One region of the Streptomyces sp. NPDC056527 genome, then DNA from elsewhere that is predicted to be linked to it. Evidence: riboswitches for the same ligand, from Rfam matches in the RefSeq annotation. Region 1 holds a riboswitch; the other holds the start of a gene.

The links. Region 1 has a riboswitch for glycine ahead of gcvP (aminomethyl-transferring glycine dehydrogenase). Riboswitches for the same ligand answer to the same signal wherever they lie in the genome.
Region 2: it holds a riboswitch for glycine, as region 1 does, so the genes downstream of both, gcvT (glycine cleavage system aminomethyltransferase GcvT) here and gcvP (aminomethyl-transferring glycine dehydrogenase) in region 1, are expected to answer to the same signal.

The regions. Positions count from the first base shown of each region.
Region 1 is NZ_JBHTTQ010000130.1:9,408-13,613, forward strand. It holds gene ACFQ7Q_RS34265 (DNA polymerase IV) at 1-929, shown strand, start outside; gene ACFQ7Q_RS34270 (PRC-barrel domain-containing protein) at 1,023-1,388, opposite strand; glycine riboswitch at 1,502-1,600, shown strand; gene gcvP (aminomethyl-transferring glycine dehydrogenase) at 1,781-4,206, shown strand, end outside.
Region 2 is NZ_JBHTTQ010000020.1:21,939-26,144, reverse strand. It holds gene ACFQ7Q_RS13475 (enhanced serine sensitivity protein SseB C-terminal domain-containing protein) at 1-366, opposite strand, end outside; gene ACFQ7Q_RS13470 (enhanced serine sensitivity protein SseB) at 407-1,147, opposite strand; gene ACFQ7Q_RS13465 (AAA family ATPase) at 1,384-2,055, opposite strand; glycine riboswitch at 2,196-2,298, shown strand; gene gcvT (glycine cleavage system aminomethyltransferase GcvT) at 2,448-3,575, shown strand; gene gcvH (glycine cleavage system protein GcvH) at 3,653-4,033, shown strand; gene glyA (serine hydroxymethyltransferase) at 4,054-4,206, shown strand, end outside.

The sequences.
Region 1 (4,206 bases):
TGCTGGCGAAGATCGCCTCGGAGGAGGCGAAGCCGGACGGGCTGGTGCTGATCGAGCCGGGGACCGAGCGGGAGCTGCTGGGGCCGAAGTCGGTGCGGATCCTGCCGGGCGTCGGGCCGGCCACCGGGGAGCACCTGCGGCGGGCCGGGATGACGACGGTGTCGGATCTCGCGGAAGCGGGCGAGGACGAGCTTGTACGGCTCCTTGGGCGGGCGCACGGGGGGTCTCTGTACCTCATGGCCCAGGGGTACGACGATCGGCCCGTGGTGGCCGAGAGGGACACGAAGTCGGTGTCGGTGGAGGACACCTTCGACGTGGATCTCCATGACCGGGTGCGGATCCGGACGGAGGTGGAGCGGCTCGCCGAGCGATGCGTGGGGAGGCTGCGGGCGTCGGGACACTCGGGGCGGACGATCGTGCTCAAGGTGCGGCGGTTCGACTTCTCGACGCTGACGCGTTCCGAGACGCTGCGAGGGCCGACGGACGACACGGTGGTGGTGCGGGAGGCCGCGGGCCGGCTGCTCGAGGGGGTCGACACGACGGGCGGGGTCCGGCTGCTCGGTGTGGGGGTGAGCGGGCTCGCGGACTACACGCAGGAGGACCTGTTCGCGCAGGCGGCGGAGGCGGCGGAGCCGGCGGAGGGAGCAGGGGAGGCTTCACCCGTGGAGGCGACCCCGGAACCGGAGGCTCCCGTCGAGCGGCGCTGGTCGCCCGGGCATGACGTACGGCACGCGGTGTACGGCGCCGGGTGGGTGCAGGGGAGCGGGGTGGGGCGGGTCACCGTGCGCTTCGAGGAGCCCGGGTCGGCGCCGGGGCGGGTACGGACTTTTCTCGTGGACGACCCGGAGCTGGAGGCGGGGGAGCCCCTGCCGCTGGTGGGGGGTACGCCCGCCCTTCGCCCGGGCATATCGCTCCCACCCTCCCCCTGAGCTTCGGCGTTCGGTTTGGGCGGCGCGGAGTCGGTCAGGGGCCCCTCGGGCGGCGGGGGTCGGTCAGGGGCCGCGCGGCCGGTGGTGGGGGCGTCAGCTTTCCTCTTGGCCTGCCAGGCGGCCGAAGTCCCGGTCCGGGGGCGGTGGGGGGAGCGAGATGTTGTAGTGGCGGTAGAGCTGGAGCTCCTGTTCGGGGGAGAGGTGGCGGCCCACGCCGAAGTCCGGGGCGTCCTTGATCAGGGATCGGTCGTACGGGATGTGCAGGCCGTCCTTGGCCAGCTCGCTCGGCTCCAGGGGGACGAACGCGTCCCGGCTGAAGAGGCCTGTGCGGACCGCGGCCCACTCGGGGACGCCGGTGGCGTCGTCCAGGTACACCTCGTCCACGGTGCCGATCTTGTGTCCATCGCGGTCGTACGCCTTGCGGCCGATCAGGCTGCGCGGATCGATGTCGGTCTGCACGGTCCCTCCAACGGGTCGCACTGCTCTACAAAGACTACGAAAGTGCACATCTGGGATGTCGGCCACTTGAGCGATGGCTTCCGGAACCTCGCTGGTAGGCTGGCTGTGGCTGTCGACCCTGTGCGGGAGAGTCCTCCGGAGAAACCTTTCGGAGGCGCCGAAGGAGCAAATCCTCCCCGGAATCTCTCAGGCCCCTGTACCGCACGGACGAGGTCACTCTGGAAAGCAGGGCGGACGTCCGACGGCATCCGCTCTCACCGACGGTGAAAGCCGGCGAGCCCCTTCGGCGTGCCGGTGAAACTCTCAGGTTGAGATGACAGAGGGGGAGGCCGTCCGGGCACCCGCGCCGTTGGTGCCCCTCGCAGGTCGTGACGACCAGGAGGCCTCCGTACATGACCGCCAACCGCATTCCGCTCTCCGAACTCGAACAGGGCATCCCGTTCGAGCAGCGGCACATCGGGCCCGACGCCGAAGCACGGGCCAAGATGCTCGCGCAGGTCGGCTACGGCTCCCTCGACGAGCTCACGGCCGCCGCCGTGCCGGACGTGATCAAGAACGCCGAGGCGCTCGGTCTGCCCTCCGCTCGTACCGAGGCCGAGGTCCTCGCCGAGCTGCGTGAGCTCGCCGACCGCAACCAGGTCCTCGCACCGATGATCGGCCTCGGTTACTACGGCACCTTCACCCCGCCGGTGATCCTCCGCAACGTCATGGAGAACCCGGCCTGGTACACGGCGTACACGCCCTACCAGCCGGAGATCTCGCAGGGCCGTCTGGAGGCGCTGCTCAACTTCCAGACCATGGTCGCCGACCTCACCGGTCTGCCCACCTCCGGCGCCTCCCTCCTCGACGAGGGCACCGCGGCCGCCGAGGCCATGTCGCTCTCCCGCCGCGTCGGCAAGGTCAAGAACGGTGTCTTCCTCGTGGACGCCGACGCCCTGCCGCAGACCATCGCCGTCATCGAGACCCGCGCCGAGCCGACCGGTGTCGAGGTCGTCGTCGCGGATCTGTCCGAGGGCATTCCCGCCGAGATCGCCGAGCGCGGCGTCTTCGGTGTGCTCGTCCAGTACCCGGGCGCCTCCGGTGCCGTCCGCGACATCAAGCCGCTGATCGACGCCGCTCACGAGCTCGGCGCGATCGTCACCGTCGCCGCCGACCTGCTCGCGCTGACCCTGCTCACCTCGCCCGGTGCGCTCGGAGCCGACATCGCCGTCGGTACCACCCAGCGCTTCGGTGTCCCGATGGGCTTCGGTGGACCGCACGCCGGCTACATGGCCGTCCAGGACAAGCACGCCCGCTCCCTGCCGGGCCGCCTCGTGGGCGTCTCCGTCGACGCCGACGGCAACCGGGCCTACCGCCTGGCCCTGCAGACCCGCGAGCAGCACATCCGCCGTGAGAAGGCCACCAGCAACATCTGTACCGCGCAGGTGCTGCTCGCCGTCATGGCCGGCATGTACGCCGTCTACCACGGCCCCGACGGCCTCAAGGGCATCGCGCAGCGCACCCACCGGTACGCGGCGATCCTCGCCGCGGGCCTGAAGGCCGGCGGTGTCGAGGTCGTCCACGGCGACTTCTTCGACACCCTCACCGTCCGGGTGCCCGGCAAGGCCGCCGAGGCCGTCGCCGCCGCCCGCGAGACGGGCGTCAACCTGTACCTCGTCGACGCCGACCACGTGTCGATCTCCTGCGACGAGACCACCGGGCGCGCCCAGCTCGCCGCCGTGTGGGCCGCCTTCGGCGTCGACGCCGACATCGAGGCCCTGGACGCAGCCACCGAGGACGCGGTGCCCGCCGGGCTGCTGCGCTCGGACGCCTACCTCACCCACCCGGTCTTCCACGCGCACCGCTCCGAGACGTCGATGCTGCGCTACCTGCGCAAGCTCGCCGACCGCGACTACGCGCTCGACCGCGGCATGATCCCGCTCGGCTCCTGCACCATGAAGCTGAACGCGACCACCGAGATGGAGCCGGTGACCTGGCCCGAGTTCGGGCAGATCCACCCCTTCGCCCCGGTCGAGCAGGCGCAGGGCTACCTCACGCTCATCACCGAGCTGGAGGAGCGTCTCGCCGAGGTCACCGGCTACGACAAGGTGTCGATCCAGCCGAACGCCGGTTCGCAGGGCGAGCTGGCCGGTCTGCTGGCCGTCCGCGCCTACCACCGCGCCAATGGCGACGAGCAGCGCACCGTCTGCCTCATCCCGTCGTCCGCGCACGGCACCAACGCCGCCTCCGCGGTCATGGCCGGCATGAAGGTCGTCGTCGTCAAGACCGCCGACGACGGCGAGGTCGACGTCGCGGACCTGCGCGCCAAGATCGAGCAGTACCGCGACGAGCTCTCCGTGCTGATGATCACCTACCCGTCCACGCACGGCGTGTTCGAGGAGCACGTCGCCGACATCTGCGCCGAGGTCCACGACGCCGGCGGCCAGGTGTACGTCGACGGCGCCAACCTCAACGCGCTGGTCGGCCTGGCCAAGCCGGGCAAGTTCGGCGGCGACGTCTCGCACCTGAACCTGCACAAGACCTTCTGCATCCCTCACGGCGGCGGCGGCCCGGGCGTCGGCCCGGTCGGTGTGCGCGCGCACCTCGCGCCGTACCTGCCGAACCACCCGCTGCAGCCCTCCGCCGGCCCGGAGACGGGCGTCGGCCCGATCTCGGCCGCCCCGTGGGGCTCGGCCGGCATCCTGCCGATCTCGTGGTCGTACGTGCGTCTGATGGGTGGCGAGGGCCTCAAGCGCGCCACGCAGGTGGCCGTCCTCGCGGCGAACTACATCGCCAAGCGCCTGGAGCCGCACTACCCGGTGCTCTACACCGGTCCGGC
Region 2 (4,206 bases), on a different contig from region 1:
CCGGAGATCGGCCCAGGGGATGCCGACGCCGCCGCCCGGGTCGTGCGGGTTGAGCCAGATGCCCCAGCGGTCGGGGTAGAGGGAGCGCGCGATGTCCCGTCCCGTGACCACTTCGTGGGCGCGGTTCCAGCCGGAGGCGGCGAGCTCCTGCGCGGAGGTGACGCACGGGGCGTACCCGAAGCCGTCGACCTCCATGTTCCCGTACTGGGCGTCCGGCGAGCCGGGTGTGCCCTGCCAGAGCAGCATCCAGACATCGCCTTCGGCGAGGGCGTGCAACAGCTTCTCGTACGCGTCGTAGCGTCCGGGTGCCACCTGGCGCAGCATGTGCTCGACCTGTCCGGCCGCAGCGGTGCTCGACGCGCTCACCCTGGGTCCCGCCCCTCTTCCGTCCACCGAACCAGCTTAATTACGCGGACGCCCGCTGATAGAAGGGGCGCACCCGCTCCAGCATCCAGTCGCCGACAGGGTCCTGCGCAACGTCCAGCAGGATGAGATTGACCGGCCAGGCCACCTCGACCCGGCCCAGCGCGCGGCCGAGCGCGTCGAGCGGGGCGTTGCGGTCGACGCCGTCCCAGGTGGCGAGCTGGACGCCGACGAAGAGCGCCGGCTCGGTGCCCTCGACGCTCGCCAGGGCGCGGCGCGCGCTGACGACGACGCCGGTGGCCTCGAACTCGGCGGAGGCGGCGGCGAGGAAGTCGACGGGGTCGTCCTGCCAGTCGGGCTCGAAGAGCCGCACGCGGCCGCCGCTCGCGGGGCCGTCCAGCGGAGTGCGGCCGACCCGGCAGAGCTCGGCGACGGCGGGCGGAGGCAGCGGGGCGCCGACGGTGCCGCCGGGGTTCACGGCGATGCCGAGCTGGGGGGGCAGACCGCGGGCGAAGTCGCGCGCGGGGGCGACGGTGAACGACATGTGAGCACCGACACAGGCCAGGAACTGCTGCTCGGAGCTGAAGACGGGGACGTACGGCAGTCCGTCGATCTCCATCGTGGGCAGATCGAGGTCCCGGCTCTCGGGGGTGCCGCCGTTGGGGAGGGGCACCCAGACGGGGCTCCGCCCGAGCACCTCGACGAGCCGGCCTCCGGCCGCGGGGTTGCCGAGCGAGGCGGCCAGCACCTCTTCGAGCTCATTGCCCGGCCATGTGACGTCCACGCTTCTCGGTTCCCCTTCTCGCGCGCCCTGGTCGCGTCTCGCACGCCCTGGTCGTGGCGCCCTCGGGGCAGAACCCTAACGCCGCCCCGGCACCGCCGTGGCCAAAAGCGTACGGAGCACCCCGGTCCGGATATCCCGGGAGGGGGGTCGAACCGATGCGGACGGCCGGCCGGTGCGCGCCGACGTCACGCGACCGGACCTGGCGCCGTCGGCGGCGCTCCGGCGGTGCGGACGCGTCAGTGCTTGGCGCGGAAGGTGATTCTGCGCAGGGCGCCCGCCGCGTCCCTGTCGAGGAGGGTGGCCGAGGAGCAGCCCCGGGGCAGGCGGCCGGATTCCACGGAGCTCAGCAGGCGGCCGACGGCCCGGCGGTGCCGGGCGAAGGCGTACCCGGAGACGCCTCGGCCGCGATCGCGCTGCCCCTCCCGCGCAGCGGCCGGGGTGACGTCGAGCAGGACCAGGTGCAGGGCGCCGCCCCGCCGGCGGGCCTCGCGGGCGAGCCAGTTCCGCACCCAGGACTGGGTGCCGCAGTCGTGGACGACCACGCTCCGCCCGGAGCGCAGCGCCCGGCGCAGCCCGGCGTAGTGGGCGATACGGGCCAGCGGGCGGTAGACGGCGTACGGCAGGAAGCGGGGCAGTCGTGCTTCCCAGCGCTCGCGGGCGTCCTGCGAATCGATGCCCAGGCCCTCGGCCGCGCGTCGCATGAGCGTCGACTTGCCGCTGCCGGGCAGCCCCGAGACCACGACGAGGTCGCCGGCGGCGAACGAGAGCACGCGGGGGCCGCGGCCGCCGCGCTCACGCAGATCGCGCAGCAGCGGCACGGCCGAGCCGCGCCTGCGGGTCCTGGCCCGGGCGCGCGGGGACGGTATCCCCGTCCCTGTGGCGTAGGCGCCGGTGTGCTGGAACGTCATCGCTTCTCCCCCAGTCGGGTTCCCGGGAACCCTTGCCCATAAAGTGTAAAGAAGCGGTAATGAGGCACAAGCGATTTGCCGATCAGACCCCTCGTGCAATGATGTGCGCGCCAAGCGCACACAACCTCATACCGGCCGCTCGAATCCGCGCGGGAGAGTCCCGGAACCACCACGGTGGGCCCCGGGCGCCGAAGGAGCAAGACCCTCCCTTGAATCTCTCAGGCCCCGTACCGCGTGGATGAGGCAGATCTGAAAAGCGGGCGCACAGTCGCGCCCCACCCAAGGTGCAAGCCGAGGATGCCCTCGGTGAACCTCTCAGGTTCCATGACAGATGGGGAGGATCGTCCTCGTCCGTCATGATTTTTCTGCCTTGGGACCCGGGAGCCACACCCATGAGCACTGCCGCCCCCCGTCTGACCGCCCTCGATGCGCTGCATCGCTCCCTGGGCGCGACCATGACCGACTTCGCCGGCTGGGACATGCCGCTGCGCTACGCCAGCGAGCGCGACGAGCACAACGCCGTCCGTACCAAGGCGGGCCTCTTCGACCTCTCCCACATGGGTGAGATCACCGTCACCGGCCCGCAGGCCGTCGAGCTCCTCGACTTCGCGCTGGTCGGCAACATCTCCACGGTCGGTGTGGGCCGTGCCCGCTACACGATGATCTGCCAGGAGGACGGCGGCATCCTCGACGACCTGATCGTGTACCGCCTCGGCGAGACGGAGTACATGGTCGTCGCCAACGCCTCCAACGCGCAGATCGTCCTCGACGCGCTGACCGAGCGCGCGGCCGGCTTCGACGCCGAGGTGCGGGACGACCGTGACGCGTACGCCCTGATCGCCGTCCAGGGCCCGGAGTCCCCCGGCATCCTGAAGTCGATCACCGACGCCGACCTGGACGGCCTGAAGTACTACGCCGGCCTCCCGGGCACGGTCGCCGGGGTCCCCGCGCTGATCGCCCGTACCGGCTACACCGGCGAGGACGGCTTCGAGCTGTTCCTGAAGCCCGAGCACGCCGAGGTCGTCTGGCAGGCGCTGACCGAGGCGGGCACGCCGGTCGGCCTGATCCCCTGCGGCCTGTCCTGCCGTGACACGCTCCGTCTGGAGGCGGGGATGCCGCTGTACGGACACGAGCTGACCACCTCCCTCACCCCCTTCGACGCGGGCCTCGGCCGGGTCGTGAAGTTCGAGAAGACGACCAACGACGGCGACTTCGTCGGCCGCAAGGCGCTGGAGGCCGCCGCCGAGCGCGCCGCCTCCAACCCGCCGCGCAAGCTCGTCGGCCTGATCGCCGAGGGCCGCCGCGTCCCGCGCGCGGGCTTCTCCGTCGTCGCGAACGGCGAGGTCGTCGGCGAGGTCACCTCCGGTGCCCCGTCCCCCACCCTCGGAAAGCCGATCGCCATGGCGTACGTGGACGCGGCTCACGCCGAGCCCGGCACGCAGGGTGTAGGTGTGGACATCCGCGGCACCCACGAGGCGTACGAGGTCGTGGCACTGCCGTTCTACAAGCGCCAGAAGTGACGCATCCGTCTCGCTCCGTGTCTCACCCCGCAAGACTCACGTTCATCAGCACTCCCTCGATCCAGGAGAATCAGGTCATGAGCAACCCCCAGCAGCTGCGCTACACCAAGGAGCACGAGTGGCTGTCGGCCGCCGAGGACGGCGTCGCGACGGTCGGCATCACGGAGTTCGCGGCCAACGCGCTCGGTGACGTCGTCTACGCCCAGCTCCCGGAGGTCGGTGACACGGTGACCGCGGGCGAGACCTGCGGTGAGCTGGAGTCGACCAAGTCCGTCAGCGACCTGTACTCCCCGGTCACCGGTGAGGTCGTGGCGGCCAACCAGGACGTGGTGGACGACCCGTCGCTGGTGAACACCGCTCCGTTCGAGGGTGGCTGGCTGTTCAAGGTGCGCGTCACGGGTGAGCCGGACGATCTGCTCACCGCCGATGCGTACGCCGAGTTCTCCGCCGGGAACTGAGACCCCTTAGGGATCGATTCATGTCTGTGCTGAACACCCCTCTTCACGAGCTGGACCCGGACGTCGCCGCCGCCGTCGACGCCGAGCTCCACCGCCAGCAGTCCACCCTCGAGATGATCGCCTCGGAGAACTTCGCTCCGGTCGCGGTCATGGAGGCCCAGGGCTCCGTTCTC